Linked DNA regions of Luteolibacter yonseiensis. The protein of the gene in region 1 interacts with the protein of each later gene in a pairwise test. Links are inferred from orthologs where the notes say so. Each region holds a gene or a part of one and is shown in the gene's direction. Other genes may lie near its edges.

Evidence for each region.
Region 2: the proteins of dprA (region 1) and recA interact in binary tests that used the Bacillus subtilis proteins (3 or more experiments, as listed by UniProt). The link is inferred for Luteolibacter yonseiensis from one-to-one orthologs.

What each region holds. Positions count from the first base shown.
Region 1 is NZ_JAENIK010000008.1:36,364-52,245, forward strand. The notes cover bases 6,697-9,473. They hold dprA (DNA-processing protein DprA), read left to right. Parts: upstream 6,697-7,421; coding sequence 7,422-8,525; downstream 8,526-9,473. Other genes in these bases: JIN84_RS06475 (GDSL-type esterase/lipase family protein), read right to left, coding at 6,697-7,313; JIN84_RS06485 (CsbD family protein), read left to right, coding at 8,733-8,918; JIN84_RS06490 (YciE/YciF ferroxidase family protein), read left to right, coding at 8,933-9,445. Outside these bases: JIN84_RS06455 (ABC transporter permease), read right to left, coding at 1-2,375; JIN84_RS06460 (ABC transporter ATP-binding protein), read right to left, coding at 2,372-3,124; JIN84_RS06465 (TonB-dependent siderophore receptor), read right to left, coding at 3,208-5,316; JIN84_RS06470 (PepSY-associated TM helix domain-containing protein), read right to left, coding at 5,313-6,503; more of JIN84_RS06475, read right to left, coding at 6,624-6,696; topB (DNA topoisomerase III), read left to right, coding at 9,669-12,197; JIN84_RS06500 (tetratricopeptide repeat protein), read left to right, coding at 12,318-14,756; JIN84_RS23215 (hypothetical protein), read right to left, coding at 14,905-15,030; JIN84_RS06505 (DUF1501 domain-containing protein), read right to left, coding at 15,341-15,882. UniProt on the Bacillus subtilis protein: Protein that helps load RecA onto ssDNA during transformation. Binds cooperatively to circular ssDNA, is able to bridge different segments of DNA. Favors the loading of RecA onto SsbA- or SsbB-coated ssDNA and formation of RecA-DNA filaments.
Region 2 is NZ_JAENIK010000011.1:528,862-544,791, reverse strand. The notes cover bases 7,284-10,108. They hold recA (recombinase RecA), read left to right. Parts: upstream 7,284-8,086; coding sequence 8,087-9,130; downstream 9,131-10,108. Other genes in these bases: JIN84_RS12000 (FISUMP domain-containing protein), read right to left, coding at 9,523-10,108; JIN84_RS12010 (M42 family metallopeptidase), read left to right, coding at 7,284-7,981. Outside these bases: JIN84_RS12055 (FG-GAP repeat domain-containing protein), read right to left, coding at 1-451; JIN84_RS12050 (GAF domain-containing sensor histidine kinase), read right to left, coding at 570-1,814; JIN84_RS12045 (pyridoxamine 5'-phosphate oxidase family protein), read right to left, coding at 2,093-2,626; JIN84_RS12040 (M90 family metallopeptidase), read left to right, coding at 2,798-3,583; JIN84_RS12035 (sulfite exporter TauE/SafE family protein), read right to left, coding at 3,585-4,352; JIN84_RS12030 (hypothetical protein), read right to left, coding at 4,436-4,864; JIN84_RS12025 (SRPBCC family protein), read right to left, coding at 4,994-5,443; JIN84_RS12020 (ArsR/SmtB family transcription factor), read right to left, coding at 5,440-5,763; JIN84_RS12015 (glycosyl hydrolase family 18 protein), read left to right, coding at 5,851-6,804; more of JIN84_RS12010, read left to right, coding at 6,902-7,283; more of JIN84_RS12000, read right to left, coding at 10,109-10,167; JIN84_RS11995 (hypothetical protein), read right to left, coding at 10,380-10,775; JIN84_RS11990 (hypothetical protein), read right to left, coding at 11,004-11,480; JIN84_RS11985 (hypothetical protein), read right to left, coding at 11,761-12,276; JIN84_RS11980 (cellulose synthase family protein), read left to right, coding at 12,609-14,117; JIN84_RS11975 (L,D-transpeptidase), read left to right, coding at 14,125-14,763; and 3 more genes. UniProt on the Bacillus subtilis protein: Multifunctional protein involved in homologous recombination, DNA repair and competence.

The sequences.
Region 1 (15,882 bases):
AGCCCCCACAGCCAGGCGGTGCCGTGGCCGTGGACCAGCGCGCGGATGTCCGCGATGGTATGGATCAGCACGTGGGGTTCCGCGTTTTTCGCCTCGCCGGTGACGACCTCGCGACCGAGGGAGCTGGCGTAAAGCCCGCGGGCCCGTTCCACGAGAACGCCCGCATTGGTACTAGATTCGTCGTAGTCGATCCAGACATGCGAGGCGGACCGGAAGCGGAAATCCTCCGCCACCCGTGGCAGGTCGGCGAACACCAGCGCGGCGGAACGGTGGGTGCGGGTGCGCATGCCCGTCGGTTTGGTCTGCCAGTGCCAGCCCGGCATCCTCACCGCCCCGGCAATGGTGTAGCGGACCGGAGTTTCCGGATTTTCCGGGGGGACCAGCTCGAATGAATCCCCGACTTTCAGATCCGCCTCGCGCAGGAAATGGTCCGGCACGATGCAGGCGCGAGAGGTCGCCATGAGCCGGATGGCTTCCTCCTTGTCGCCCGCCACCCACTCGAAGGGGATCAGCGGATCACCTCCGCCGAATGCCTTGGCGGGATCGATGCCGACGAGGACGACATTGTCCTGCCGCACGACGGTGGCGCGGTCCGCGCTGTGGGTGAGGTCTTCTTTCAGGCGCGGTTGCTCGACGATGACCGGCAGGCTTTTCAGCACCCCGGGAAAGCCGGCGACCTTCTCCGCGTCCGCGAAGGGGATACCTTCGGGACGGAAACCGATCAAAGCGTCCGGCGCCCACGGACCGGGAAGAAAACCACTGAGCATGGTATGCCCCCACACCTGGATGCCGGTGTAGAGGCCGAGCCCCACCGTCATGGCGAAGGCGGTGGACACGGTGCGTCCGAGATGGCCGGAAATCCTGCTGGCCAGCAGTTCGCGCGGCACCCCCAGCAGCCGGGCCACCATGGGGCCGCCGAGCCGGTCCACCGCCCGGACAATGGTGGGAGCCAGCAACAGGCAGCCCGCCGCCAGCGTGGCGAGGCCGATGAACATGAAGGTGACGAAAGGACGGTCATCGTGATGATCGAGACCAAAAGCGAGAAATGGATACACGCCGACCAGCAGCAGGCCCGCGATGACCGGCTTCCAGGAAACGCCATGCCGCGCCACGGCGGGCGGAGGGGCCATGGCATCCACCGGTCGCACCCGCATCGCGCGGATCGCAGGCCATAGCGAGGCGAGCAGCGCGCCGCCGTAGGAGCACACCCCGGCGAGCAGGAGGCTGTTCCGCCCCACCACCGCTCCATCCTCCAGAAGCTCCGGCGCGTTGCGCACGGCAAGGTCCATCAGGACTTTCCCCACCCCGCAACCTACGACGAATCCGATGGTGCCGAGCAGCAGTCCCTCGAAAACGACGATGACTCCGACCTCTGCCCGCGTGAGCGCGACAGCACGCAGGATGGCAAGCTGCCGCACCCGCTCGCCCACTCCCATGTTCAGCGTGCTGAAGATGATGAAAAGCGCGGCGAGCATCGAGACGACCGTCGCCATGTGCGCCTGCATGCGGACATTGTCGGCGGACGCGCTTTCATCGAGAGCCTCCTCGATGTCGTGGGCTTCCTGGAACTGGCCCGGCGTTGGAAGCGCGGCAAGCCTCGGCGACCACGCGTAGCGGAATCTCGTGAAGTCAGCCCCCTCCCGCATGCTCACACCGATGAAACTGATCTCCGCTTTCCTGCCCGCGATCTTTTCCGCAAGTCCGGTCGGCACGAAAACCCCGCCGACGGATGGCGTGAGAAGCTGGGATCCGGCGACCGTCGCGCTCCATCCTTCCACACCGGGCGTCGCGACAAGTCCCACGACGGTGAGCGTGCGGGCTTTTTCTCCGCTGCCGATGACGACCTGCCCGCCGATGCCAAGATTCATTCCTCGCGCGGCCTCCACGCTCATCGCCGCTTCGGGCAGATCCGGGCGGGCGGGGTCGATCCAGCGGCCTTCCGCGAGATCGAAGGGAGGAGCGGGTGCGTCCGTGGCGAGCAGCCGGGCGTCCGGCATGCGTTTCCATGGGATGACCTCGCCGCCCTCCGGGACCACCGGCACGACTTTTTCCCGCAGCGCCCACATCGCATCGGCGGCGGCCACGGCGGGATCCGCCTTCAGTTCCGCGAGGAGTTCCACCGGAACGTGCTTCTCGGCGTGGGAAGGGATCGCTCCGGGAGCTTGTTGGCTGAAGTGCTGGATCGGCGCGACGGAGAGCGGATAACGGCCGAGCGCGAGATCGGAGTATTTGTCAAAGGTGCCGAGCATCGCGTCATAACCGCTCACCACCCAAACCACCATGGCGGCCGCGGCGGCGGTGGCCAGCGAGGTAAGGGTGAGCCGCATGGGATGTTCCCGGATCCAGGCGGCGGCGAGGCGGAGCGAGGTTCTCATGATCCATGCAGCGCGTTCTGGTAGGCGAGAGCCACGGCCTCGGGGTCGTGGCCGGCGGGAGTCGGGAATTCGGTGAGCAGGCGGCCGTCTTTCAGCACCACCACCCGGTCCGCCCACATCGCGACGGCGGGCTCGTGGGTGACCATCACGATCGTCCGTCCTTCGTCGGAACAAAGCCCACGCAACAACCCACAGAGATCCTGCCCCGTGGAGGAGTCCAGGCTGCCTGTCGGTTCGTCCGCCAGCACGATGGCGGGATCCGCGATGAGCGCGCGGGCGATGGCGACGCGCTGTTGTTCGCCACCGGACAGGGCGTCCGGCTTGTGCTTGCGGCGGGCGAGCAGGCCCAGCCGATCCAAAAGCGCCTTCGCCCGCAGGCCCGAGTCCGCACGATCCATCACCGGCAGGCGGACATTGTCCTCTGCGGTGAGCACCGGGATCAGGTTGAAGGCCTGGAACACCAGGCCGATGCGGTCGCGGCGGAAGCGGGTGAGCGCGGCGTCGTTGAAAGAGGCGAGGTTTTTCCCCTCCACCGTCACGCTGCCGGAGTCCACGTCGGTCAATCCGGCCATCACGTGGAGCAGCGTGCTCTTCCCCGAACCGGACGCGCCCATGATCGCGACAAACTCGCCCGCCTTGATCCGCAGGTCGATGCCATCGAGCGCGCGCACCCGGACGGGCCCTTGGTTGAAGGTTTTCACCACCGAGGAAATCTCAAGCGGAAAGGGAATCGGATCGGAAGGGGTCATGAGAGGGTTTTGATAAAGCCGCGGCAGCCGGGGCGAACCGGCTGCCGCAGGGAGTTTTAGGAACATCCGTTCCCAGGGACCATTCAGAAATCCACCTGCAGGGACAGCGTGGCCGCAACCGGCGAGCCGTATGCCAGATAGCCGGCATCTCCCTTGTAGTATTCGCCGGATTCGTAGTAACGCTCGTCCAGAACGTTCTCCACTTTCAACCGCACGGTCCAATCCGCGTCCGCCGCTTGGAAACGATAGCGGGCGCCGAGATCAACCACGGTATAATTGTCCGTGGCGAACTCTTCCTGCTGGTCGAGGTACTGGCTGTCCACGAAGCGGACGTTGGCGGTCAGGGCGAGACCCGGCACTTGCGGGATCTCCAGCACGGACCAGAGGTTCACCTGGTATTCCGGCACATACTGCGGCGTCTTTCCATCGCTCTCGGGAATTCCCGTGTCCACCTGCTCTGCGTCCAAGAGCATCGCGGCGAAGCCCGCCTGAAGCTGGTCGGTGACCTTGCCACGGACGGAAAGCTCCACGCCGCGGTGACGCTGGAGGCCGTTGAACGCGTCGATCCCATCGGGACCGATGATCGACAGGTCCTGCTCGATCTGGAACAGGGCGAGTTCGGCGGCGAGGCGGCCGTCGAATTGTTCCGTCTTCACGCCCACCTCCCACTGCTCCGACTCCTGCACGCCGAGAGGCGCGAAGGCGTTCGCCGCGGTACGGTCGGCGAACCCGCCATCCTGCATCCCCTTGGCATAGGTCACGTAGGTATGGACGTTCCTGACCGGCTCATACATGAGGGCGGCCGTGGGAGACCACTCGCTGACCGAATCATCGGAGGTGGGATCCCCGGCGAACGTGTTCTCATACTTGCCATAACGGACTCCCGCCAGGGCCGACCATTGCTCGGTGAACTCCACGGTGTCGGTCAGGAAAAACGAGGTTTCCTCATACTCGGCATCGATCACCCGGGACGGTCCCGGAGCGGGCTTGGGAAGATCGACCGGGTCGAAGGCGTCGTTGTCTCCGACGTCCGGGAAACTACGTTCACCGTAGGAATCATAGGTCCGGTATTCGGAACCCGCCACCACGTTGTGTTTCAAGAATCCCGTGTCGAAGACGCCCTCGACATGGGCGTGGGCACCCCAGGAATCCCACTCGAACGGCTCGTTCGTCAACAGCGCGCCTTCGGTATAACTTCCGTCGTCCGCCACCGAATACGGATAGCTCAGCGCGGAGTCCCGGCTCGTGTCCTGATAGTTGAAGGAGGTGCGGAGTTTCCAATCCTCGTTGAATTTGATATCCGCGCCGATGGCGGCATCGAGGATCTCCTGGTCGTTGAACGCCCAGTCCTGCATGATGTTGGTCTTATATCCGGTATCCAGGACCTTGCCGTTTGCGGTGATCATCGGTCCATAGTAACCGTTGCGTTCGGACTTCTGCCCGCCGAACGAAGCCCAGATGTCCACGGCTTCCGTCGGCTTCCAGTCGAGGAAGATCGAGCCCATCCTGCGCTCGCCATCCGCGTTGTCATAGAAGCTGTCGTATTCCTCGTCGGCCAGCACCACGCGGTAGCCGAACTTGCCGTCAGCCGAGGAATCGCTGGCATCCACCTGCGAATAAAAGCTGCCGAAGGTGTTGATGTCGGCGCTCAGGCTGGTGGCGAACTCCTGCGTGGGACGCTTGCGGACCAGATTGATGGCACCGCCCGGAGGCATGAAGCCGAAGCGCAGGGCGGCGGGTCCTTTCAGCAGCTCCACCCGGGATTTGTCATCAAGGTAAGGACTCACCGTCTGGATCATCGGCAGCCCGTCCACCCGGTAGCCGTTGAAGTTGTCCACCTGGAAGCCACGGAGCGCCAGGTTCTGGGTGCCGTAGAATCCGCCCGGCATCTGGATGGCCACGCTCGGGTCGTTCTCAAGGACTTCCTTGAGCGTGAACGCCCGCTGGTCTTCGATCAGTTGCTCGCCATACACGCTGACGCTGAACGGAGTTTCGATCAGCGGGACGTCGGAGAACAACGCGGCGGACGACGACTGCGTCTGATAAAGAATCGGAGAAGCCGCTTCGCCGACAACCACCATGCTGGGCAGGGTGGTTGGGTTCGTCTGTGCCATGAGGCTGGTCGCCGCCAGGCAGTAACTGAAAATCACCGCTTTCGTGGTGTGGAGTGGGATGGTTTGTTTTCTTTTCATGGTGATGGGAAATCCGGGGAAGATGCGGAGGGCACGCTGCGGCGGCGCTTGCCGAAAAACCGCCGCCAGCTCAGGGCGAAGCCGGTCCACACGAGGACCAGCGAGGCGGCGCAGGCGAGCGAGGCGATGATTTTGCCCGGCAGCCCGAAGGCACCGCCGGTATGCAGGAAGCGCATCCAAACCCGCGCCTGCAATCCGGGGCTGCGGTCCTGGAAGCGGACCGCCTGCAGGATCCCACCGGTGAAGGGATCGGATTTCACCGGAATGTAGGCCCTGCTGGGCATGTGGTCCGGAAGCGTCACTCCGAAATCAAGCGGCTCGATCGCTGGTCCCGAAACGGCGGGAAACTGTTCCAGCGAGATGGATTTCCAATCGGGAAACGCCGTGGCCACCCGGGCGAAGGCCTCATCCAGCGGCAGGCGTGCCGCTCCTTCCGATGGCACCGGCACGACCGGCGGCGGCACAAACATCATTCCATAGTTCCGGGACTTCGGCGCCTCCTCGCCCGCCACGGTGAACACCAGACGGTGGCCCCACTCGAAGGAAATCGCCACCGCCGTCCCCCCCAGCACCAGCAGCACGGGCAACGACCAGAAACCGAAAACATTGTGCAGGTTGAAATCCCGCGCCTTGCCCTTGTAGCCGAATTTCAAACCGACCAACGGACGCAGCGCCCGCCGTCCCCAACTGCGTGGAAACCACAGGTAGAGCCCGCTCACGCAGACCACCACGAACATGAGATTGCTGACACCGGTGACGAGCCTCCCGACCGATGCCTGGCCATCCTTGTCACCTAGCCAGCGGTGCCACTCCTCCAGCTTGTGGATGACTTCATGCGCCCCGTGGGATCGGGTGTCGTTCGTCGCTCCGCTATAGGGATCGACATAAAGCGGCCCATCGCCATCCGCGTGAAACTCCCAGGCCAGGGTCGGATCCCGGTGGATCACCACCGAAGTCACTCGGAACCCCGGGCGGGCGGACTCCACGCGCTGCTTCAGCTCCATCAATGGCAGCTTCTCCCCAGATGCCGGTCGTACCTCGATCCTGCTGACCTTGCGGTCGAACCATTTGAGAATCTCCTCTTCGAACGCGATGCCGATTCCCGTCACCGACATGACGGCGATGACCGCCCCCGCGATCAAACCCGCGATCAAATGGAGCCAGAAGATGATTTTACGGAAAGGCATTCAGATCTAGCGCGGCATCGCAATTGAGACTCAATCGCAATAAACGCAAAGACCAGCCGTTTCTTTCAAAAAGTGCGGAAAATTTACAGGCCTCAGGGCAATCCCGCCAAGGCACTCCGGTCAGAGCACTCCCGCTTTCGCCCACTCCTCGCGGAGCACCGGATCGAGAATCGATTTCCATTGGGCGTAACCGGCGTCGCTCAGGTGGAGGCGGTCGTCACGGTAGAAGGATACCATGGGCTGGCCTTGTGGATCGGCGAGATAGGACGTGCAGTCGATGTAGCGCAGCCAGTTCTTGTCGGTGCACCATGCTTGAAGGCGGACGTTGAGGGCGTGGACGCTGGGGATTTCCAAATCGCGGCTGGGGGCGATTTTCACGGAGGTGAGGATGATGCGGGTCTGCGGGAAGCGGTCGTGCACCATTTTGAGGAACGAGGTGTAATCGTTGAGCGCCTCATCGACGGAGAGCTTTTCGTGGAGGTCGTTGCCCCCTGTGTAAACAACGACGAGCTTGGGTGCGTGGCGGGTGATGACGGTCTCGAAGTAAACGATGAGGTCGTTCGCCACACTGCCGCCGAAACCTCGGTTGACGATGGGCAGTCCCGGAAAATCCTCGTTCAAACGCGGCCAGAGCCGGATGCTCGAGCTGCCCGTGAAAACGATGCCTCCCGTGTCCGCGGGCTGCTTGGCGAAGGCGGTGATCTCACCGACGAAGCGCGCGGGATTCGGCCTCGGAGTTGGTGCTTGGGAGAAGGCGGAGGAAATGCCGAGTGAGAGGACGAGAAGGCTGCGGAGAAGGACGGATTTCATCGGTGGAAAATGACATACGTGGAGGCCGCCGCCGATCATAGCGGAATCCCCGCATGAATGAAGGAATGTGGTTTTGACGAAGGTGGAAGTTCCCTTCAGCGTGGCGGCATGATGACCGACCGTGAGGCGATTGTAGCGCTGAACCTGCTGCCGAAAATCGGCCCCGTGCGGGTCCGGCGGTTGCTCGCGGCCTTCGATGACAAGCCCGCGAACATCCTTGGCGCGGCCAAGGACCGGCTCATGCGGGTGGACGGCATCGGCGAGGAAACGGCGAAGATCCTCCACAACTGGCAGGATCACGCGGATCCGCTGGCCGAGATCCGCGAGGCGGAGGAGCGTGGCATTTCCATCATCATCCAGACGGATGACGATTACCCGACACCGCTGCGGGACGCCTACGATCCTCCGCTGCTGTTATATGTCTGGGGCAAACTGGAGCCCCGCGACAAACACGCCATCAGCGTGGTCGGTTCGCGGCGGACGACGAACTACGGCGTGCAGGCGGCGAAGAAACTTTCCTACCAGCTCGCGCAGTCCGGATTCACCATCGTTTCCGGACTGGCCCGCGGCATCGACACCGCGGCGCACGAGGCCGCCGTCGCCGCGAAGGGGCGCACCATCGCCGTGCTGGGGTCCGGACTCGGGAAATTGTTTCCACCGGAAAACCTCGCGCTGGCGGAAAGAATCGCCAACGGCCACGGCGCGGTCGTCTCGGAATTCTCCATCCACACCTCCCCCGACAAGCAGACATTCCCCATGCGGAACCGCATCGTCGCCGCGTGGGCCCGCGCGGTCCTCGTCGTCGAGTGTCCGGCGTGGTCCGGCTCCCTGATCACCGCGAACCTCGCCTCCGAATACGGAAAACCGATTTTCGCCGTGCCGGGTCCGATCGACAAACCAAGTTCCGCCGGTTGCAACCAACTCATCCGCGACGGGGCCACGCTGGTCGCCGATGCCTCGCACATCCTCGACGACCTCGGCGAACTCCCCTTCGCCCGCAAGGCGGGCATGACAGAGCCCGCTGGAGAATTCCCGGAACTGCCGGAAGAAGAAGCCGCTGTTTTTGCCGGAGTCACGGCGGACGAGTCCCCGGTGGATCTCATCATCGAGCGGACCGGCCTGCCCGCGCACACGGTCACGGCGACGCTGATGAAGCTGGAAATGCGACGGCTGGTCCGGGCCTTTCCCGGGTTCCGGTATGCGCGGCGCTAGGGCGTAAATGCACGAACCCTTCTTTCCCCCACTGCATTCTGCGCGAATGGAGGCGGGAAAACACGTGAAGCCCCTTCCCTCTGATCGCAACAACTCCTTGATTCAAAGATCTTTAAATCGAACCAGCAACCTTGGCAGATTTCGTGCGATGGAGTCGTCCGCCACTCCATCGGATGGGGTGGCTTCACCCAATAACCAATCACGACCATGACAAAACTTGAAATCAAAGGCACCTGGAACGAAACCAAAGGCAAGCTGAAGCAAAAATACGCGGACCTCACCGACGACGATCTCCTCTTCGAAGAAGGCAAGGAGGACGAACTCCTCGGCCGCCTCCAGAAGAAAACCGGTCAGACGAAGGAAGAGATCCGGGATGCCATCTCGAAACTCTAACCAGAGCCACCTCCATGAAGACCAGCCAACTTCCGAATTCCGACACCGAACTCCACGACCTGCTCGTGGACCAGCTCCGTGACATCCTGTGGGCGGAGAAACAATTGGTGAAAGCCCTGCCGAAGATGGCCAAGGCCGCTCAGGACGAGCAGCTCTCCGCCGCCTTCGTCACCCACACCGGGGAAACCAAGAACCACGTCGCACGCCTCGAAGCCATCTTCAAGGGACTCGGCCTCACCGCCCGGGCGAAAAAGTGTCCGGCGATGGAAGGCCTCCTCAAGGAAGCCGACGAACTCGCCGAAGAGTATGCCGACTCCACCGCACTGGACGCCGCGCTCATCACCGCCGCCCAGAAGGTGGAGCACTATGAGATCGCCAGCTACGGCACGATACGGGCCTTCGCCCAGCGCCTCGGGTACCAGGAAGCGGTGAAATTGCTCACCGAAACCCTTGATGAAGAGGGCAACGCGGACCATCTGCTGACAAAGATCGCCACCAGTGGCGTCAATCAGACGGCCGCCGCCTGATTGCCGGGCACCGGCCGATCGATCATCACGCACCCGCCGGGAAAATTGTCCTGGCGGGTGCGTTTTTTGCTTTTGGAGACACATGCTCCGGCGGGCGTCGTTATCAAAAAACAGGACCACCCTCCCCACCCCCATTGCAAAAAAGCTAACCTATCGGCTTGCCAAATCCGCCCGTGCCAGCCTAGTCCCTCACCCAACAGCCGCCGGACGGCACATTTTCACCATGGGAAAAACACTCATCATTGCCGAAAAACCGAGCGTCATGACCGACCTCAGCAAGGTCCTCACCAAGGTCCTCGGTAAGTTCGAAAAGAACGGCTCGGGACGGGATGTTTTTTTCGAAAACGACTCAGCCGTCATCACTTCCGCCGTCGGCCACCTCGTCGAGCTCCGCATGCCGATGGGACCGAACGGCAAGAAACTCCCATGGAATTTCGGCGTCTTGCCTGCCATTCCGGACAAATTCGAGCTGGATCCCATCCCGGATTCCGAGGCCCGCCTCAAGCAGGTGCTCAAGCTCGCCAAGCGCAAGGACGTGGATCTCATCGTCAATGCCTGCGACGCCGGCCGCGAGGGTGAGCTGATTTTCCGCTACATCATGGAAATCGGCAAGATCGACAAGCCCGTCAAACGGCTGTGGATGCAGTCGATGACCAGCGACTCCATCCTCGAGGCATGGAAAAACCTCCGCACCGGCGAGCAGATGAAGCCGCTCGCCGACGCCGCGAAGTGCCGCTCCGAGTCCGACTGGCTCGTCGGCCTGAACGCCACCCGCGCGCTCACCTGTTTCAATTCCCGCCACGGTGGATTCAACATCACCGCCGCCGGCCGCGTCCAGACGCCGACGCTCGCCATCCTCGCCCAGCGCGAGGCGGAGATCCAGGCGTTCAAGCCGACCCCGTATTTCGAGGTCCACGGCACCTTCGGCGTCGATTCCGGGGAATACCTCGGCAAATGGATCGACGAGGCGTGGAAGAAGGACGAGACCAAGCCTCTCGCCAAGGCCGAGCGCATCTGGGACCGCCAGACCGCCGAGGACATCCAGGCGCGTTGCCAGGGCAAGACCGCCAAGGTGACGGAAGAAAAGAAGGCGGCGACCCAGATTTCCCCACAGCTCTACGATCTCACCACGCTGCAACGCGAAGCCCCCTTTTCCGCGAAGGGCACGCTCCAGCTCGCACAGGCGCTTTACGAAAAGCACAAGATGATCACCTACCCGCGGACCGATTCGCGGTATCTGCCGGAGGACTACACCGGCAACGTCCGCGAAACGATGCAGGACATCGGCAACAGCGACCTGGACGTGGCGAAATACGCGAAAGCCGTGCTCTCCGGCAGCGACGAAAAAGGCCCGCGCCTTCACAAATCCCGCCGTGTCTTCGACAGCAAGAAGGTCTCGGACCACTTTGCCATCATCCCGACCGGAAAATTCGCCAAGCTCAGCGACGCGGAGCAGAAGCTCTACGACATGATCGTGAAGCGCTTCATCGCCGTTTTCTATCCTTCCGCCGAGTTCGAGCAGACGACGCGCCTCAGCCGCATCGCACAGGATTGCTTCAAGACGGAAGGCCGCGTGCTGGTGAAACCCGGCTGGCTGGAGGTCTACGGCCGCCGCCCCGGCGTCGCCGCGGGCAAGGACGAGCTCGTTCCCGTCCGCGAGGGAGAAACCGCCCATGCGGATCCGGTGGAAGTCCTCGCCGAGGAAACCAAGCCACCCGCCCGCATGACCGAGTCCACCCTCCTTTCCGCAATGGAAGGGGCTGGCAAGCTGATCGATGACGAAGCCCTCCGCGAGGCCATGGCCGAGCGCGGCCTCGGCACTCCGGCCACCCGCGCGGCCACCATCGAGGGACTCATTTCCCAGAAATACCTCGCCCGCGAAGGCCGCGACCTCTTCGTCTCCGGCAGCGGCATGCGCCTCATCTCCCTCGTCCGCGAGATGGAGATCGAGGGACTCTACTCACCGAAGCTCACCGGCGACTGGGAGTTCAAGCTCCGCCAGATGGAGCAGGGCCTGCTCAAGCGCAGCGACTTCATGAAGGAGATCATCTCCTACACCAACGAGATCTGCGCCAAGGCCCGCCACGCAGCGGATCTGGCGAAGAGCGAGGTCTTCCCCGACCTGCAGGTCCCCTGCCCCATGTGCGGCGCGGCCTCGCTCAAGCAGACCGAGGCCACCTACGAATGCCGCGAGCCGGAGTGCAAGTTCAAGGCGAAGAAACACATCGCCGGCCGCCTCCTCACCGAGGAAGAGGCCATCCAGCTCTTCACCACCAAACACGTCGGGCCCCTCACCGGCTTCCGCTCGAAGTTCAACAAACCCTTCGACGCGGCGCTGGAAATGGACGCCAAGTTCAAGATCAACTTCGTCTTCGAAGGCGACGACCGCGACGGCCCGCCGGAGCTCACCGAAGAACAATTCATCGGTGAGGCGAAGACCGCGGATGGCCAAAGCTACAAGGTCTACGCCACGGACAAGGCCTACCACGTCCCCGAGATCGTCACCAAGAAGGACCCCCACGGCATCCGCATCGGCAAGGCCATCCTCCAGTGCGAGATCCCGACCGAGCAGGTCCTCAAGCTCATCTCCACCGGCAAGACCGACGTCCTCAAGGGCTTCGTCTCGAACCGCACCAAACGCAAGTTCGACGCCCACCTCACCTTCGACCCCAAAGACGGAAAGATCGGCTTCGATTTCCCGCCAAGGCCCGTGAAGAAGGTGGCCGCGAAGAAGGTGGCGAAGGAGGCTTGAGGAGGGTGGGACTACGGCCCACCCATTTGCCCTGCTTCGCCATCAAGGAGAGGCGATCTCCGGATCGCTCTAACCAATGAGTAATCTTGCCATCTTTTAGACGGCTTGCTTCATTCCGGCATGTCTGGAGTTCCTTCCCCTGGTGATGCCAAGCGCTTTCGTATCGCTTTCTCATTTGCCGGAGAGAAACGGGATTTCGTCAAACAGGTTGCGGACCTACTCTCTTCCCGCTTCACCAAGGCGAAGATCCTTTATGACAAATATCACGAGGCCGAGTTCGCAAGAAATGACTTAAGCATCTACCTGCCGAATCTTTACAACCGCGATTCTGATCTCATCGTCGTGGTATTCTGCCCAGACTACGATACGAAAGAATGGACGGGTTTGGAGTGGCTGGCGATTCACGATCTCCTACAACAACGACGTCGCGAGGAAGTTCTGCTCTCTCGGTTCTCTCGCGCTCAAGTCGACGGCTTGTTCCGTGGAGCCGGATTCATCGAACTTGATGACAAAAGTCCAGAGCAAACCGCCAAACTGATTCTCGAACGCCTCGCTCTCAACGAAGGAAAGCCCAAAGAGCACTATACAAAATCCACATCCGCCGCCCCCATACTAAAAACATCCATCCCCCACAATCTCCCTTCTCTTCAACCCTTCTTCGGTCGTGAGGACGAGTTGAAAAAAATCGCCGATGCTCTCGATCCCGATACCCGCACTTATGGTGCGCTCATTGATGGACCAGGCGGGATGGGCAAGACATCCCTCGCCGTTCGCGCCGCTCATAATGTCTCGCCGGATGTATTTAAAAGGATCATCTTCATCTCCCTGAAAACCCGCGAACTCGACGACGATGGCGTGCGCGACCTCAGCGGATTCATCCTCTCCGGCCTCGTCGAACTTCTCAACGAACTCGCCCGTGAACTCAATCGCGATGAAATCCTCAAACTCCCCGAAGACCAACGCCCGCGACTGCTGCTTGACGCCTTGCGCGGCACGCAAACCCTCCTCGTCCTCGACAACCTTGAAAGCCTGACCAAGAGCGAGCGGGACACTCTTTTCACTTTCGTCAAAAAACTCCCAACCGGCTGCAAGGCGATCCTCACCAGTCGTGGCCGTATCGGCTCCGGTGCGGAGGAACTGATCCTTGAAAAACTCAGCGAGAACGCAGCCCTTGAAACCCTCGCCGAACTCGCCACCCGCAACCCGCTTCTTGCGCAAACCGGCGAAGCCGAGCGTCTCGTCCTCTACCGCGAGACCGCGGGCAAACCTCTCCTCCTCCGCTGGACCGCAGGCCAACTCGGACGCGGCCACTGCCTCACCTTCACCGATGCGTTACATTTCATCCGCTCCTGCCCGGAAGGAAATGACCCGCTCGAATTCATCTTCGGCGATCTCGTCGAGGACTTCGACGACGACGAAACAAAAGCCCTCTGTGCCCTTACCTACTTCACGCTTCCGGTCAAAGTAGAGCACGTCTCCGCTATCGCCGGGCTGCCGGAAACGAAAATCGACCGCGCGCTGCGCAAGCTCACCGTCCGCTCCCTCGCAGTCCCCACCGATGAGCTAAGCACCTTCGCCCTCGTGCCCATGGTCGCGGACTTCCTGCGGAAGAAAAAACCCGAGGCAGTGGCGGAAACCGGCGACCGTTTGGAAAAGCACGCCTATGCGTTAATCGTAGAAAACGGCTCCTATGACCATAACCGCTTTCCCATCCTCGAAGCAGGTTGGCCCATCATTGCCCCCGCCTTGCCTCTCTTCTTCGCTGGCGATAACACGCGCATCCTGACTGTCGGCATTGCACTTCGAAACTTTTTATATTTTCAGAACCGCTGGGATGAATGGTTGGCTATATGCGAAAAAGGCGAAACCAAGGCAATGGCCGGCGGCGATCACGCCAAGGCGGGCTGGTGTGCCTATTTTATAGGCTATGTGCATCATAAGCGTCAACAAACCAATGCCGTGCTCACCTGCGCCGACCGCGCGAACGCGCACTGGGTGCGGGCGAAGGCAGGTGCCCGAGAGTTCGCATTCGCCAAATATTTGCATGGCCTACACTATGACTTGAAACAGGACTACGCTGCCGCCATCACCGCCTACTACGATGCTGTTGAACTGTGGCGTGGTCTGGCACCCAAAAGTGTAGATGTGGCCCTGGGACTAAACGCTCTCGCCGATGCTGAGAAAGACTTCGGCGACCTGGCGGCGGCAGAGGGACATTATCGCGAGGCGCTGTGCGTAGCGTTGGGCGTCGGCGCAGCGCCGAACGTGGCGATCATCACTGGCAATCTGGCAACGTTGCACCTAAGCCGGGAAGATTGGCCGACAGCCGAAACCCTTGCGCGCAAGTCCCTATCTCTATCTGAAACCGTCAACCGCCACGAATTGATCGCGCGCGATAACCGCGTGCTCGCCCACGCCCTCCTTCGACAGGGTAAGGCCGCCGATGCTCTGCCCCACGCCCGGCGTGCGAAGGAAATCTACACCCGCCTTGGATCGCCCGATCTCAGCGCCGCCCAAACCACCCTCGCGGAGTGTGAGGTTAGTTTGGCGGCCGAGTAGTTTTTACAGATCACACAGTCGGAGGCGCAGGTGACGTGCCGCCAGACATAGCGGCTTCTTTCGGTTTCGGATCGTAAGTCGTCGGAATCGTCCTGCGCATCATGTTACCTTCCGACGCTCCTCCGGAGAAAACGCGTATGGTGTTGGCTTACCAAGCTTCGTTGGTGTCTTCCTGTTCAACGGCGAGGGTTCCGAGGTTGTCCGCGACTTTTCTCCAGTTCGCGCGGACACCCGAGTAGGTGGCTCTCAGAGACTCGTTCGCGAATTTCCGCAAGGCCGAAAAGGTGGCTATTGGACAGAGCGCAGCGCCTACACCGCTTTCGATAAACCGGAGCACCAGGCGAATCACCCACGATGATGAACATCCAAGTTGTGGCACGCCAAAGGCATGAATAAAAACCAGAATCTCTGCGGCACTGCGCCTCCGCGCGAACAACTCTTGAACAACTCGCAAAGGGATCGCGAGAAATCCGTGAGTGGCTGAGGTAATTTCATGCCCGGAGACAGTCTGGATGATTGCCCCGTCCTCAATCGCGAGAGACGTGGTCAAAAACCTTCGCGGAATGAATTCCGCGCTCCAGTTTTCAGCCTAGGAATCCCAGTGGGGGATTGCTGCTGTTGGCCGCATAAAAGTTTCCGATGTTCGGCAGGATGAGCGGCAGGCTGGATTGCGGGACGCCGAGCCAGAGCGCTAGTTCGGCGAAGTATTGGTCGCAGCTGGTGGTGGGGATGAGCCGGCCGCGGCCGGTGTCGAGCGGGTTGGTTTCCGGGCCGGTCTCGGGATTGAGGGCGAGGCTGGGGTAGCTGCCGTAGATTTTCCTGCCGACGACGCTGCCACCCATGACGAAGTGGTTTCCGCCCCATGCGTGGTCGGAGCCTTGGTCGTTGCTGGTGAGGGTGCGGCCGAAATCGGAACCGGTGAAGAGCGTGATCTGGTTCTCCACCCCGAGCGCGACAAGCTGGGCCCAGAACGCGTCGATGGCGTCATCGACCTCTTCCAACATCCCGAGCTGGAGCGCGCGCGTGTCGCTGTGGTGGTCCCACCCTCCACGGTTCACGAAGAAGGTCTGGCGCACGGCACCGAGGGCGCTACGGCCCATGATGGCCTTGCACACCTGCCGGAGCT
Region 2 (15,930 bases), on another replicon or contig:
AAATCACATGCGGCACCCATCGTCCGCCGGCATCTTTGGGGTTTTCATACCACGTCGTGTTCTTGCCCGGGAAACCGATGACAAGGACGTCCGTCCAGCCGTCCGCATTGAAGTCGTAGGGGAACGCGAAAAAATTGTCCGAGTAGGCGTTCTTGTGCCCGAGACCTCCCTCATATCCCGGGACGTCCACGGTGGTGAAGTCGCCAAGGGGAAGCTTGAAGGTCGCGGAGGCTTCGTAAATTTCGTGTTTTTCCGCAAATGCCGGCCCCTCCCACCACCAGGGCCCGGCAACCAGATCCGCATGCCCGTCCCGGTTGAAGTCCGCCGTATTCGCCCCCTCGCACCAGAACTGGTCCGACAACTGGATGCGTTTGAAGCGGTGAACTTCGTTGTCCGCCCGAACGGCGGCCGGAAATAAGGCGAGTGCGAGAATGAAAAACGCGCGGGTCATGGGTCTTTCACGAGCGGGTTTTATCTCGTGTCCGCATTCAAAGACGTGCCCGGGCAGCCCGGTCTGTCCGAAATTTACCAAAATGGCGGTCCCTGCGGAATCCTGTCACCGGTCCCCTTCACCCGTTGGCCAAAGCGGGCAGGACACAATAGAAGGAGCTGCCACCATCGGGTGCGTCCTCCACTCCGATCTGCCCGCCATGCGTGTCGACCACCGTCTTGCAAAAGCCCAGGCCGATGCCGAATGACGCCTGGGCGTGATTGCTGGTGTTCGAGCCGGTCGCGAATTCCTCGAAGATCCGCAACTTTTCCGAGTCCGGAACGCCCGGTCCGTGATCGATCACGCTGATCCTGCACAAGGGTGACTCCGGTGTGCCTTCACGCCGCATGCGGATCCTCACACTTCCACCCGCAGGCGAGAATTTGATCGCATTGGTGATCAGGTTCAGGAAAACACGCTCGATGAGACGTTCATCCACCATCAGATAGATCAGCTCGTCAGGCCACGTGAGGTCCAGCTTCACCTTGGCCTCGTTCGCCATGGTGCGGGTCACGCGTGCGGCGCGGCGAAGGAGTTGGGAGGCTGAAACCGACTGGATGTCCAGCATCTGGCCCTGGCTTGCCTTGAGGTGGCCGTTGACAAGAAGCTGTTGCAGCATGTCCAGCAAGCTCGCGGTGGACTCCTGGCAGATGTCCAGAAGCTCCATGGTCTCCTGGCTTCTGGCGTCGTCGTTGAGAGAGATGAGCTCAAGGCAACTCGAGATGGCACCGGCCGGGGTTCTGAGATCGTGGACGGTGGTCCGCAGGTCCCGTTCCAGAACCTGACTCCGGTCTTCCAGATTCTTCAACGTGTTCCGGATGACCAGCGATTGCTCGGAAAGCTCGATCTCCCGGCAGACGGCGGCTGCTAGGTCCGAAAGATTTCTCAGATCGTTGGCGGACCAGCTTCTCGGCGAGGTGCCTGCCGCGCAGAGGGAGCCGAGAATGCAGCCATCCGGAGTGGAAATAGGGATGCCCAGGTAGGCGGCGATTCCCAACTCGGTGACGGCCGGGTTCTTCGACACGCGGGGATCGGACACGGCGTCCTCCACGATGAAGGGGGCCCCTCCCTCCACCACATAGCGGCAGAAGGAATAGGAAATGTCGTTCTGCCTCGTCGTCCGCAACGGTTCGCCAAGGCCATATTGGCTTTTGAAGAACTGGCGGGTCTCGGCGACCAGGGAGATGAGGGAAACCTCCGCTTTCAAGATGTGACACGCGAGGCGGGTGAAACGGTCATAAGACTCTTCTGGCAGCGAATCAAGAAGCTGGGTGTCTTCGAGCGCCTCGAGGCGGAGGGGATGGTTGATGGGAAGGACTTGCATCGTGCGGCAGCGATCGGTGCGGTGAGATTTGAAAGCCACACTCTGTTGAGACAAACCCCTTTGCGCAACGCTTGAGTAAGTGAATTCCCTGAAATCATCACGCAATCCGGGAGTCCCGCAAAATCAGTGTCTTGCGAAACGCTCCTAATAACAAAGACTTTCCCGTCGTTCGGGCCGTGGGGTGGCTACCGTGAGGACAATCAACTGGTTTACAGAATTTTACAGTTATCAAGGCATACATCCGTTCGGATGCCGGCATTATCAGTAAAACTTGAATTTCAGGGTTCCAATGTGCCTTCGATGGAGTCATCCATCGTCTTTCCGAGCGCGGCCCCGATGAGCATCTTGATACCGGCAACGGCGTTGCCATGTTTGGTATCCCAATAGTAGCCCTCGGTGGGAACCACCTTAATGACGGAAATCCGTGGATCATCGATGCCTTCCGTAAACCAGGTTTTCAGGACAGGCTCCCACAGCTCCTCGATCTTGGCCTTGTCGGTGGAAACAGTGGCATCCCCCGTCAGGACGAGGAAATCCGAATGCGCGGAGCCTTGGAAGTAAAGCGTCACCTCCGGTGCCAGCACCAGCTCATGGTTCTTGTGGCTGTCTGCCGAGCTGAGGAACCACAGGGTCCCCTCTTCATCGATCTTCTGCACGCTCATGGGTCTGGCTCCGGAGCCGCCCATGGCCACTTTCGTACAGAAGAAACAGGTGCCGGCCTTCTCCACCAACGAGCGGATTTTGTCGATTGCCTCGCGTCCTCCGAGATCCGCCCGATTCTGTTCTTCCTGGTTTTGATTGATGGAATCCATAGTGATCCGTCTTCCAGCTAGCGGCGTGCCTCACGCAATGACGGGCTTCGCGCCTCATCGCAGGATCATTCCCACCGCATTCTGCATTTGAAAGATGCAGAATGCGGTCGATCGCTCAATTCGGACTGGCGGAAGGAATTTGATATGGAACCGGACGCCCGCCCGGCCATCATGGCTCCGATGATTTGGGAGAAATTGAAATCGCTGTTCACGGAGACACCCCCGGAGGTGGGATTGTTCAAAGAGGAATGGGAAGGCCTGCTGGTGGCGAACATGCCCTTGTATTCGCGACTGCCCGGGGAGGTCAGATCCAGGCTGCACGAGCGGATCGGCAGGTTCATTTCCTCGACACGGTTCGAGGGCTGCAACGATCTGGAACTGACGGAGGAAATGATCCTGACCGTGGCCGCGCAAGCCTGCATGTTGGTCTTGAACCGCGAGGGCGAACCTTATCCGGATTTGAAAAACATCTATCTTTACCCGACGACCTTCAGCTCGGTGCAGAAGCAACGGGACGAAACGGGGGTCGTCACGGAGGGGACGGTGCATCGCCTCGGGGAATCCTGGGGCACCGGGACGGTGGTGCTGGCCTGGGACTCGGTGGAGCAAGGCGCGAGAAACATCTCGGATGCCCGGAATGTGACCTTCCATGAATTCGCCCATCAGCTGGACCACGAGGACGGCGATACGGATGGCGCACCCGCCTTGCCGAGCCGCGAGGCATACCGTTCGTGGGCGCGGGTTTTCAGCACGAACTACTCCGAGGTCCGCGAGTTGGTGGAATCAGGAAAACCCAGTCTCATCGATCCCTACGGAGCGACGAAACCAGCGGAATTTTTCGCTGTCGCCACCGAGACGTTTTTTGAAAAACCGAGGCAGTTGCATCGCCGGTATCCGGAACTCTATGCCGAGTTGCGGGGATTCTACGGACTCGATCCACAGGAGTGGCTCTCCTGATTCAGGCGAACCGCCGGTAGAACGTGATCGCCGAAATTCCGAATCCGATCGCGAGCACGATGCGCCGGACCCACACCTGCGGGATTTTTTGCGAATAGTGGGAGCCGAGGTAATACCCGGCGACCGCGCCGAGGGTCATGATCCCGACCTTGGGCCAGTCCACCATGCCGCGGCAGATGAACATCACCGCGGCCACGACATTGATCAGCGATCCGAGGATGTTTTTCAGCGCGTTCATCTGATGGATGTCGCTGAGGCCGATGAAGCCCAGTGTGGCAAGCATGAGGATTCCGATGCCGGCACCGAAAAAGCCACCGTAGATGGCGACCAGGAACTGGAATAAAACCGCCGGCCACACCAGCGGCTCGCGCTGTGGCCCGGCGGACGAACGCCGGATCAGGCGCGAGACGATTCCCTGGGCCAGAAACAGCAGTGTCGCGAAAAGGATGAGGAACGGCACCAGCCTGCTGAAGATTTCATTCCCCGTGATGGTGAGCAGCCAGCTCCCGATCAACCCGCCCAGCAGGCTCACCGGAATAAAACGCCACAGCCATTCACGGATCGACGGGATGTGCCGCCTGAAGCCGTAAACCGATCCGCTTGTCCCGAAAACCAGGGCCACCGTGCTCGTCGCGTTCGCCACCACCGCCGGTGTGCCGATGGCGAGCAATGTGGGAAAGGTCAGGATCGTGCCGCCTCCCGCAACGGCATTGATCGCCCCGGCGGCGGCGGCCGCAAAAAGCAGGGAAAGGATTTCAGTCACCGTCATCGTCGGGGACGAAGACTAGGTGGCCGACAGTGCCTGACAACGGCGGATTTGAAACAGGTGCTTCCAAGATCTCCGCAGCCGGGTCATTTTGCCGGCTCTTCGGCGGGTTCCGGAAGCGCGGGGCTCGCGGGAATGGCGGAAAAATCACCTTCGATGGTGACAGGCGCCTTCCTCGCTTCATCCCAATAGACGGTTGTCAGCTTTCCGTCCGGCCCTTGGACCGTATAACGTTTGCTCACATCATCCTCCGCAACCATTTTGATTTTTCCTCCGCTCACATCCACCATTAGGGACGCGGTGGCGCGGGTGGGGTTTTTCTGCGCTTCCTCACCAAACTTCTTGAGCTTGCCGCCGAACATCACCGCCACCACCACCACCGCGATGATGCCGAGGAGGATGACACTCCCACAGCCGATGCCGATCATCGCCCCCGTCCCCAAGCCCTTTTTAGGAGCCGGGGTGTTGCGGTTTTCGTAAGGAGGAGGAGTGACGGGTGGAGGTACGGCTTCCATGATGTCTGATGGCTAGCATCTCCGTGGGGAAGCCACAAGCACGGTTTGGCTGGAGGCCAAACGAAAAAACAAGCGCCCCCCTGCTTGGGGAGCGCTTTGAAAATTCCGGGCGATGCGGATGTCCTCCAATCACGCCGGCTCCTTGCAGGACGATGGAGCGACCTCGACAAAACCTTTTTCAAGCAGCGATTTGATTCCCTCGATGATGCCCGGCCAACCGTTCTTCACGCGGTCACGGATCGCGCTCACCTCTTGGAAATCCTCATGGGTGATGGTGAGCTTGACCACCTCGCCCTGTGGCTCGATTTCATAGCGCACGGTCGAGGGCGGCTCATCCGTGAGGTGGTCGAAGGTGAAAACCACTTCCTGCCCAGGGATGCTTTTGAGGATTTTCCCATGCCATGAGAGTTCTCCATCGGGATCGCGGCTCTCGATGACATCGCCCACCTGCCAGGTGGAGGTGTTGCGGCAGCCGAAAAAATATTGCTGGATGAAATCGGGATCGGTCAGCGCCTCCCACAACTTGGCGGGAGTCGTCCGGATATGAGTGACGTAAACGAGTTTGGGTGCGTTGTTCATTGGGGTGTTTCTGGGTTGGATTCGAGCTTGCGTTTGAGTTCCGCGAGGGTGTCGAGGCGTTGCGTTTCAAATTTTCCGATCCAGCGGACCCCGATCTCATGGATCGGCACCGGATTCAGGTAGTGGAATTTTTCCCGCCCGCGCTTCACGGTGGCGATGAGGTTCGCGGCTTCCAGGATGCCGAGGTGTTTCATCACCGCCTGCCGGGTCATGGCCAGTCCGTCGCACAATTCTCCGAGGGTCTGGCCGTTGCGGGCGTGGAGTTGGTCCAGCAGCAACCGCCGGCTTTTGTCGGCAAGGGCTTTGAAGACGTCGTCCATGTGCGGGAACATATGCAACCATTTGGTTACATGTAAAGCGATATTTTCCATTGTAACAATACCTCCCCGCGGACCGTTGGAGTCGGGATGAAAAAATTCCCATGCGTGGCGCTCGCCCTCTGCCTGATTTCCACGGCGCTGCAAGCCCGCCCTCTCGTCGTCGCCTATGTGCCGAACTGGATCGATGTGGAGAAATTCTCCGAGACCATCCCTTATGAAAAAGTGACCCACCTCAACGTCGCGTTTGAAAATCCGGAGGACGATGACGGGACGATGTCGTTCAATGAATCCAGCCGGACGCTCATCAAGAAGGCGCGGGCCAAGGGGGTGAAGGTGCTGGTCTCCATCGGCGGCGGATCAGCTTCGGGAGACAAGGTCCTGAAGGCGCGGTATGCTTCATTGCTATCGGAAGAGAAGCGCGGAAATTTCGCAGGAACGTTGGCGGCGTATGTGAAGAAACACGACTTCGACGGACTGGATGTGGATTTGGAAGGTCCGTCCATCGATGGGAATTACGGCGCGTTCATCGCCGCGCTCGCGCCAAAACTGAAGGCGGAGGGCAAGCTGCTGACCTCCGCCCTCTCGAAGGGCTACGGTGGCGACAAGGTCCCGGACAGCGTTTTCGCTTTGTTTGATTTCGTGAACATCATGGCCTACGACGGCTCCGGCTATTGGCAACCCAACGCTCCGGGTCCGCATTCTTCCTATGAATTCGCCGTCGAAAACACGAGGTATTGGCTCAAGCGTGGGCTGGCGAAAAACAAGGCCGTCCTGGGCGTGCCATTCTATGGTTATGGGTTCGGCGAGGCGTTCAAAAAACGCGACTACCCCTATTCCCTCATCACTAAGGAACATCCCGGTGCCGAAGAGAAAGATGAAACCGGAAGCACCATTTACTACAACGGCCTGCCGACGATCCGGAAAAAATGTGGATACGTCCTGGAGGAAAAACTGGCCGGAGTGATGATTTGGTCGCTCGACGGCGATGCCGCTGGAGAGAAGTCCCTGCTGGGTGCGATCCATCAGACCCTGAATCCGTGAGTTCCCTCCCCCCCGGACCTCTTCCAAGCATGGAATGGTGGCGATTTTTTAACAATGATCCTTGGAAGCGGCGGACGGGTCTTGCAGGATTCCCCTCATGCGAACGAAGGCGGTTTCATTGTTGCAGGAGTTGACGGAGGCACACTCGGTTTCAGGCCATGAGGACGAGGTGAGGGCGATTTTCGTGGATGAACTGGAAGAATGCGGAGAACTGGCCGCGGACCGGAACGGCTCGGTTTTCTGTGAGATCGGCGACGAAGGACCACGGATCCTCGTGACCGGACACATGGACGAGGTCGGCTTCCTGGTGCAAAACATCACCTCGGACGGATTCATCCAGTTTCTGGCGATCGGAGGTTGGTGGGAGCACAATCTCCTTTCCCAACGGGTGGAGATCCTGACCCGCACCGGAGAAAAAGTGATGGGCGTGGTGTCCTCACGGCCTCCCCATTTCCTTCCGGAAGCGCAAAGGAAACAGGTGATGTCCATCGACCAGATGTTCATCGACATCGGCGCGGAGTCGCGGCGGGATGCGGTGGAACATTTCGGTATTTCCTTGGGAGATCCCATCGCTCCGGTGTCCGCCTTCACTCCGCTCGGGAAGGAGGATCTGTTCATGGCCAAGGCTTTCGACAACCGCGTCGGCATGGCGGGCACCATCCAGGCGGGTCAAATCCTGGCGGGCTCGTCACATCCCAACCGCCTGATCCTCTGCGGCACGGTGCAGGAGGAAGTAGGCTTGCGCGGTGCCAAAACCGCCGCGAATTTCGCAAAACCGGACATCGCGATCGTTCTCGAAGGCCCGCCGGCGGACGACACCCCGGGATTCTCCCGTTCCGACTGCCAGGGCCGCCTCGGAGGGGGTGTCCAGATCCGCTTGTACGACCCGTCGGCCATCACCAATCCCCGGCTGGCGCGGCTCGCCATCGAGACCGCACGGGCCGAAGGAATCCCCCACCAAGTGACAGTCCGTCGCAGTGGAGGCACGGATGCCGGGTCGTTCCACCTTTCCAATGAAGGAGTTCCAAGCGTCGTCCTGGGAGTTCCCGCACGTTACATCCATTCGCACAATGCGATCATCGATGTGAACGACTACCTTCACATGATCACGCTCACGATCGCGCTCGTGAGAAAACTCGACACTGAAACCGTCGAGGGACTCGTGAAATATCTCTGAAGGCGCACGAATTCATCAAAACTCACTTTTTTGTTCGGGCGAACATCTTTTTAGTTGCCATTTGGTTGTTCGAGTAGCATCTCTCTAGCAACACAACACGATCCCATGGCCGCAAAACAAACTTCCGAAGAATCCGCCCAAGAAAAGCTGAACGAGGTCCGCAAACGCAACCTGGATCTCGCCATCTCCAACATCCAGAAGGAGTTCGGTGAATCCGCCATCATGCGCCTCGGCGACGACCGCTGCGTGGATGTGGATGTCATCCCGACAGGAAACCTTCTCATCGACCGTGCCTTGGGCGTTGGTGGATTTCCCTGCGGCCGGATCGTGGAGGTGTTCGGCCCGGAGTCTTCTGGTAAAACCACGCTGACACTCACGGTCATCGCCCAAGCTCAAAAACGTGGCGGCCTGGCTGCATTCATCGACGTGGAACACGCGCTCGATCCCCAATATGCCCGCAAGCTGGGCGTGAACATGGACGACCTCCTCGTTTCCCAACCCTCCTCCGGCGAGGAAGCCCTGCAGATCTGCGAGGCTCTCGTCCGCTCGAACGCCATTGCAGTGATCGTGCTGGACTCCGTCGCCGCGCTGGTGACCAAGCAGGAACTGGACGGCGAAATCGGCGACTCCACCGTCGGCGCGCAGGCACGCCTGATGAGCGCTGCCATGCGGAAGCTCACCGCCCTCATTTCCAAGGCCCAGACCTGCTGCATCTTCACCAACCAGATCCGTGAAAAGATCGGCGTCATGTTCGGCAATCCGGAAACCACCCCCGGTGGCCGCGCGCTCAAGTTCTTCTCGTCCGTCCGCGTGGACATCCGCCGCATAGGCGCGATCAAGGCTACTGACGGCACGGTGAGCGGCAACCGCACGAAAATCAAGGTGGTGAAGAACAAGGTCGCGGCCCCCTTCACCGAGGCCGAGTTCGACATCATGTATAACGAGGGCATTTCCTCGACCGGCTCATTGCTGGATCTCGCGCTGGAAATGGAAATCGTCCAGAAACGCGGCTCATGGTTCAGCTACAACGGCACCCAGCTCGCCCAAGGCAGGGACGCCGCCAAGGAACTCCTCAAAAGCGATCCCGTCATCTACGCGGACATCGAGACCAAGGTCAAAGAAGGTCTCGAAACGAAAAAGAAGAAGTAGCCGACAGGCTGCGGAACTTCTTCATCGCACCCATTTTCCCCGGGTACTAATGACAACCGGCTGTGCCACCGATGAGTGTCGGTGGTACGGCTTTTCCATGGTTCGGCGAACACCGGACACAGCAAGCGCATCAGGAATCCGATCTCTATCGGTCACCACAGGCCGCGGCGGAAATCGCTGCAGCCACAGCACCCGACCGCTCCTTCGGGGGGATCGGAGACTTGCCTTTTCGGCGCAGCGGAAAGCTGGAGGAGGAGCATGTCATGGCAAATGCGGTGGCGATTTTACACATAACGTGTGAAGCAGCCTAACGGCCCAAGCTCAGCGAGCCGGCCCGCGGGACGCAACGATTGTAGCAGCGATGCGATGGCCGGGTTGGATAAATCAAATAATCAATCCCGGACGCAACGAACAGATTTTGCGTGCGAAACAGAGCTATCGAAACGGAACGCTTTTGTTTTAAGTGGTTTCTCCCCCGGTCCACCATAACTGAAGTTCCATCCCCAGGCTTTACCCTCCTCACCCGAGGGTGTGGATGTCCACCAGAAACCCATGACACCCAGGACGTCATAAACATCATTTCTACGAATACCTCCTGGAAGCCCGCCAAACCCGCTGCTGTTGGTACCGTTGCCGCCTTCGGTCCAGCCACTGACGCTTTTCAAGGCTTCGCCGGCTTTGTCGGTTCCACCGAACTGAGTCACCAGCATGGACCATTCGTCATCCGTAGCCAAATGCCAACCTTTGGGGCAGGCTTTGTTCGCCGCTTCCCAGGTGTAAAGCAAGCCAAGCTCCTTTCGATTGCTCTCCTTGTCACCATAAGCGTAGCTCCCCTCCGTTTTGTAGTTCAGGTTCTGGGCCATCCAGGTAACCGTGGCGCCGGTCGAAGGATTTTTAAAGCCGACCGTTTTATACGCCTGCCCATCGCGTGGGTCGGTAAAGGTGCCGGTGGATTGGGCGATTCCAGCCTGTGTGAAAACCAAGGTGGCAAGTATGCTAAAGATGGACTGTTTCATCATATTTGGTTCGGTTTGCACGCCTGATGATCTGCCTGACAGTGAGAATTATTTCTCAAGCAGTCTCCTTGAATATCGCTAATTTGGCGAGGCCGTTTTCGAAACTTTTCCACAAGGCCGCACCCATTCCCCCACTAGCGGGAGCCAGCGTCGGCAGCGAGGCTGAGGTTGCAGCTTCGGACAATCATGGAAACAGAGTGGCTGGTGTGTGTGGGAGGGTCGCACACGATTTTTTATCCTGGGTCGCCACCTTGGGATTCAACCGGGCGCCCGGCGTAATCTACCGCAATTCGGGAAACCGGATCAAGGCACCATTCGATGATGCGCCGGACAACAGCCGGATTGACGATCAACCCAGGGCACCAGTCAGGACAGAGAAAGCGCCTCCACGAACCAGGTTCCATACCACCGCCGAATTCGTGTCCTATGATGGTGACGTGCCGGAGCTCAGGAACAGATTGTCCAATGTGGTAGCGGACGATAAACGTCTTGTCTTCAGATAGAATATTAACCACTCGAAGATCACCTGTAGCGGCCTCAGGAAAATCATCAACGTCCTCACAAACGTACCAGTAGAATTCACGCTGTTCGACGATAATCTTCCTTCTATTCTTTTTGGAGACTCCCATTTCGCAGTGTTAAGTTTTCCTGGAGATAATTTCTAGGCTATCCTCGGCGGGGGGGGGAAAGCTTGAGTCCCAAGAAAGACGTTACCCTCATATCGCCATGCAGACTCCATTCCCCGTCGCCAACCTCGAATTCACAAATGGGGCATGCGTTTTTTGTCATCACAAGTTTTGTGCTTCGCTTTCAATTGAGACACGGTGGGCCGGGATATGTGCCGCAGCCCTGCCAACCTACTCCCCGCGCTGCTTTTCCGAGATCCCGTCGGCAACCATGCCTCGCATCCCAAGGTGCCCCGGTGTGCCGATGGGCGTGAAGACCACCGCCGTCACGTGGCTGTATTTCTTTCCCGCTTCCAAAGCCCTCAGCTTGAACTCGATTCCGGAATCCGCGTAGTCGGCGAAGGTTTTGTTGGCCGTCTTGTTATGAACCACCTGAATCAGATCTTGCGTGATGTTGTCGTTTATGAAGACCGCGAGGATCTCGCCCTCCCGGAGTTGGAAATCGGGGACAGAAAAGCCAAAATCCTTAAGCAGTTTGATCGCCTTGCCCGGATGGGCGGTCCAGATGCTGTAACGCCGATCCGTGTCGTCCCGGATATAGGTCCGCTTGTCGTCGAGGACCTTATGCTCAAGCGCATGCAGTTCCACGCCATAGGCAAAGGCTGTCATCATGGCTGCAGCGATCAGGTAACGTGTCAGTTTTTTCATAGCCGCGCGAATCACCGGGAAATCAGGTTCCGGGACAAGCTACTCGGATTGGGAAGATCTGCGAGGACGGATTTCCAAGGAGAAGCCTTGCAGATACCTCCGGTTACGCGCGCGAGAACCGGACACCGGGAAGCCGTGGTTTCACCACGCATCCTGATCCGGCGATCACCCCACCGTTTTTCTGGGAAAGAATTCCATTTTTCGGAGAATGGCCGGGTGTGTTATTTCGGATTCCGGATGGTCCGTTGTTGCCTGGCGGGGGGAGGATGTCGGGCGACCATCAGGAACGCCCAGTCGAGAGAGTTTTCACAAAAATCCAACCCTCTTCCGTCCGACGAAACAACAAGCTCCCGACACTTCCACTCAATTGGCCGCTACCATTCGACCAAACCACAACCGCTTCATCGTTTGAGCGCCGCTTCGCGGACCGCACGGTATAAACACTCACCCGTTTGTCCGTCCCCCTCTTCATCACCCCCGGGTAGGAGCCATTGGGAGACGGCACATCCTGCTCCACCGGAATCGATAAAAACTCACGACGCACGAACCAACCTCCGTCCATATCCTTGATTCTCAACATTTTCTTAATGAAGTCCTCTGATGGGGCGACAAAAGTCTTCTGCCTGGGTTCATATTCCATCGCGACAGTGAAATAATCTTTTGGATTATGACTCTCAATCAGTTGCATCAAGGCCGCCTCCTTTAGGCTTGGTAACAGCTCGGCTGACACCGACTCCTCCCCACGGGCCACGGTCCAGCCGAAGACCAGCAAAACAATAGCGATGAAACGTCTCATAAGAATGGCATCCTGAAAAACCCGGAAGGCTGTCGTCACACCAGCAGGAATCCCTTCCGGATGCGAGGATGGAATGATGAAATATCACCCTTCTCGCACTCGTCCGGATGGTTTCAGAAATTCACCCGACGCAAACTTTTGCCCGGAATGCCCTCAGATCCAGAATCCGCGCGCCCGGACTTGAGGCTTGACGACGGATGGGCTTCCTGCTTGCCTGCGGCGTCTGGCGCTTGACTGTGAGTCATTTGTCAGCTCACCAGCTTTTCTCCGGTCGCTTCACTGCCTGATTATCAGGGGCCGGAATCCCTTTCTGCAACTCAGATTTTTATCCCATGGACTGGACCTCGCCTCTTTGGTACGCCTCATATATTCTTGTTCTCATCGGCCTCGCGGGTTATGGCTCGCACCGGCTGACGATTGTTTTCCTCTACCTCAAGCACTCGCGCAACCACCCGAAACCCAAGGAGTTGTTCAAGGATCTGCCGCTCGTGACGATCCAGCTTCCGGTCTTCAATGAAATGCACGTGGTGGACCGCCTGCTGGCTTCCGTCTCCGCGATGGATTATCCGCAGGACAAGATGCAGATCCAGCTTCTGGACGACTCCACCGACGAGACGGTCGATATCTGCCGCGCGGGAATCGAAGCGCTGAAGGCGCGTGGATTCGATGCCGAGCACATCCACCGCACGGACCGCACGGGCTACAAGGCGGGTGCTCTTGAAAACGGCACCCGCTTCGCAAAGGGCGAATACCTTCTCATTCTGGATGCCGACTTCGTTCCGAATCCCGATCTCCTTCAAAAGACGATCCACTATTTCACCGACGACAAGATCGGCATGATCCAGACCCGCTGGGGTCACCTGAACCGCACCTACAACGTGCTGACCCGCATCCAGGCGATGTTCCTGGACGGCCACCTCGAGCTGGAGCAGACCGCCCGGAACCGCTCCGGCCGCTTCTTCACCTTCAACGGCACCGGCGGCATCTGGCGCAAGTCCTGCATCGCCGACGCCGGCGGCTGGGAACATGACACGCTCACCGAGGACATGGACCTCAGCTACCGCGCTCAGTTGAAGGGATGGCGCTTCATCTTCCTCAATGAGGTGGAAACCCCCGCCGAACTTCCCGTGGACATGGATGGCTTCAAGAGCCAGCAACACCGCTGGACCAAGGGCTCCATCCAGGTCTGCAAGAAGGTCCTGCCCGCCATCTGGCGCGCGGACGTCCCGCTTTTCATCAAGATGGAGGCCACCGCGCACCTGACTTCGAACTTCGCCTACCTTCTGCTCATCATCCTGTGCTTCCTCATTTATCCAAACCAGCAGGCACAGCCGGACTTCGGGAAATTCACCTATTACATCATCAACGTTCCGATCTTCTTCTTCTCCTCGGTTTCGGTCATCGTCTTCTACATGGTTTCCCAGAAGGCGCTCCGCCCCGGATCATGGTGGAAGGAAATCCCTTACCTGCCGCTGCTTCTCGCCCTCGGCATCGGAATGTCCATCAGCAACGCCAAGGCGGTGCTGGAAGCCCTCTTCAACCACGAAACCGCCTTCGTCCGCACTCCCAAGTATGGCATCGGCCAGGTGAAGCGGCATGATTGGAAGAAGAGCAGCTACAAGGCGATGAAGACACTCACCCCGTTTGTCGAACTGCTCTTCGGATTCTTCTTCCTCTTCGTGGTGGTCGAGGCGGCGATGAAGTCAAATTGGTCATCCGCCATTCTTCTGCTTCCATTCCCCATCGGATTTTTCTACACTTCGCTTGCTTCGTTGGCCCGCATGCTGCCTTCCGGCTCGGCTGCTCCCGCTGCGGAAGCTGCGAATCGCAAAGCCCCTTGACCGAACAATGACCCGACTCCCCTCGTTACGCATCCTTGCCCTCTCCGCCCTCGGACTGGTGGCTGCCATCGGCCTCACCAGTTGCGGAACCTCGGATTCCCTCTCTTTTGGCAGCGACACCCGGAACAAGATGATCGTGAGCGTGCGCGACCAGAAAATGATGTTGGTCCGTGACGGCGCGCCGCTCAAAACCTACAAGATTTCCACCTCCAAGTTCGGAATCGGAGACCGCCCCGGCAGCAACTGCACGCCGCTCGGACGGCTGCAGGTGGCGAAGAAGATCGGCGCGAACGCTCCCATCGGTTCGGTTTTCAAAAGCCGCCGCCAGACAGGCGAGGTCCTGAAGCCGAACGCTCCCGGACGAGACCCGATCGTCACGCGCATCCTCTGGCTCAGCGGCACGGAGTCACGCAACCAGAACGCCTTCCGCCGCACCATCTACATCCATGGCACCCCTGAGGAACGCCGTCTCGGATCACCCGCATCCTACGGCTGCATCCGCATGGGCAGCAACGATGTGGCGGACCTTTACAACCGCATCGGCACCGGAGCGGACGTCTTCATCATCCGTGGTTCCATCCAGTCCGAAAACAGCGAAACCGAATCCGCCTTCGCAGGAAAAAGCACTTTCCGCCCCCGCAGCTGAGAAACTGCGAAACACAAGCTTGACACCACCGCATAAATTCCTATTTTCCCCCGCCCGCCTCCAAGCGACCGACTTTTTCTAAAATACAACCATGGCCAATCATAAATCTTCAATCAAGCGCGCACGCCAAACCGTCGTCCGCACCGAGCGGAACCGCGCTGAAAAGAGCCGTATGAAGACGCTCCGCAAGAAGGCTCTTGCCGCGATCGCTTCCGGTGACAAGACCGCAGCCGCCGCTGCCAGCTCCGCTTTCTCCTCCGTGGTTGACAAGGCCGCAAAGCGTAACTTGATTCACCCGAACAAAGCTGCTAACCTTAAGAGCAAGACGGCCAAGGCATTCGCTGCCATTGCCTGATTGTCCAGCCAGCCCGTTTCATCATCCTTCAACGAAACAAGCGGACCGGTTCACCGGTGCCGCTTTTTTCATTACCCCGCCATGTCTGATTCTCCTCCTCCGAACCGTGCGGCCGCTGCCGCGAAAATCGCCGCCAATCCCTCAGGCTACAAAGTTTGTGAAGGATGTGACTCCATCGTCGGCAGTGGCGCGGCGCTGTGCCCGAACTGCCACAGCTACCGCTTCGATGCCACCCCCGAGCGCGTGACGCTCCAAGCGCGCATTCTCGGTTCGCGCGAACAAACCTCCGTGACGGCGGATGATCTCGGCTGAAGTGAGATGAACGCTTCCATCGGTTTCAAGGAATGGCAGGTGGTCTGTGACGCGCTGGCGACAGGCCGGCAGACGATTCTCCTGCGCAAAGGCGGCATCCACGAAGGGCGTCAGGGCTTCTCATTCGCCCACGAGTCCTTTTTCCTGTTTCCCACCCGCTTCCACACCACACCGGATCAGGTCCGGGAAGGTGAGGGAAAGGCGCTGCCGGAATGGCAGGCGGGCGACATCATCCGCATCACCCACCACGCGGAGGCGGAATGGGCGGTCACCCTGACGGACTGGGAAAAAGTCGCCGCCTTGCATCCTTACCACATTTATTCGGATCAGACCGTGAAGGACCGGTTCGATTGGGAAGGAAAAGGCATGGCGTCCGGAAGCATCCATCTGGCCCTCGTCCGCATCCGCGAGCTCGCCACTCCGTGGGAATTCCCCTACGAGGCGAAATACGGTGGTTGCCGGAGCTGGGTGAATCTCCCCGAACCTCCCGAGGATTGGCG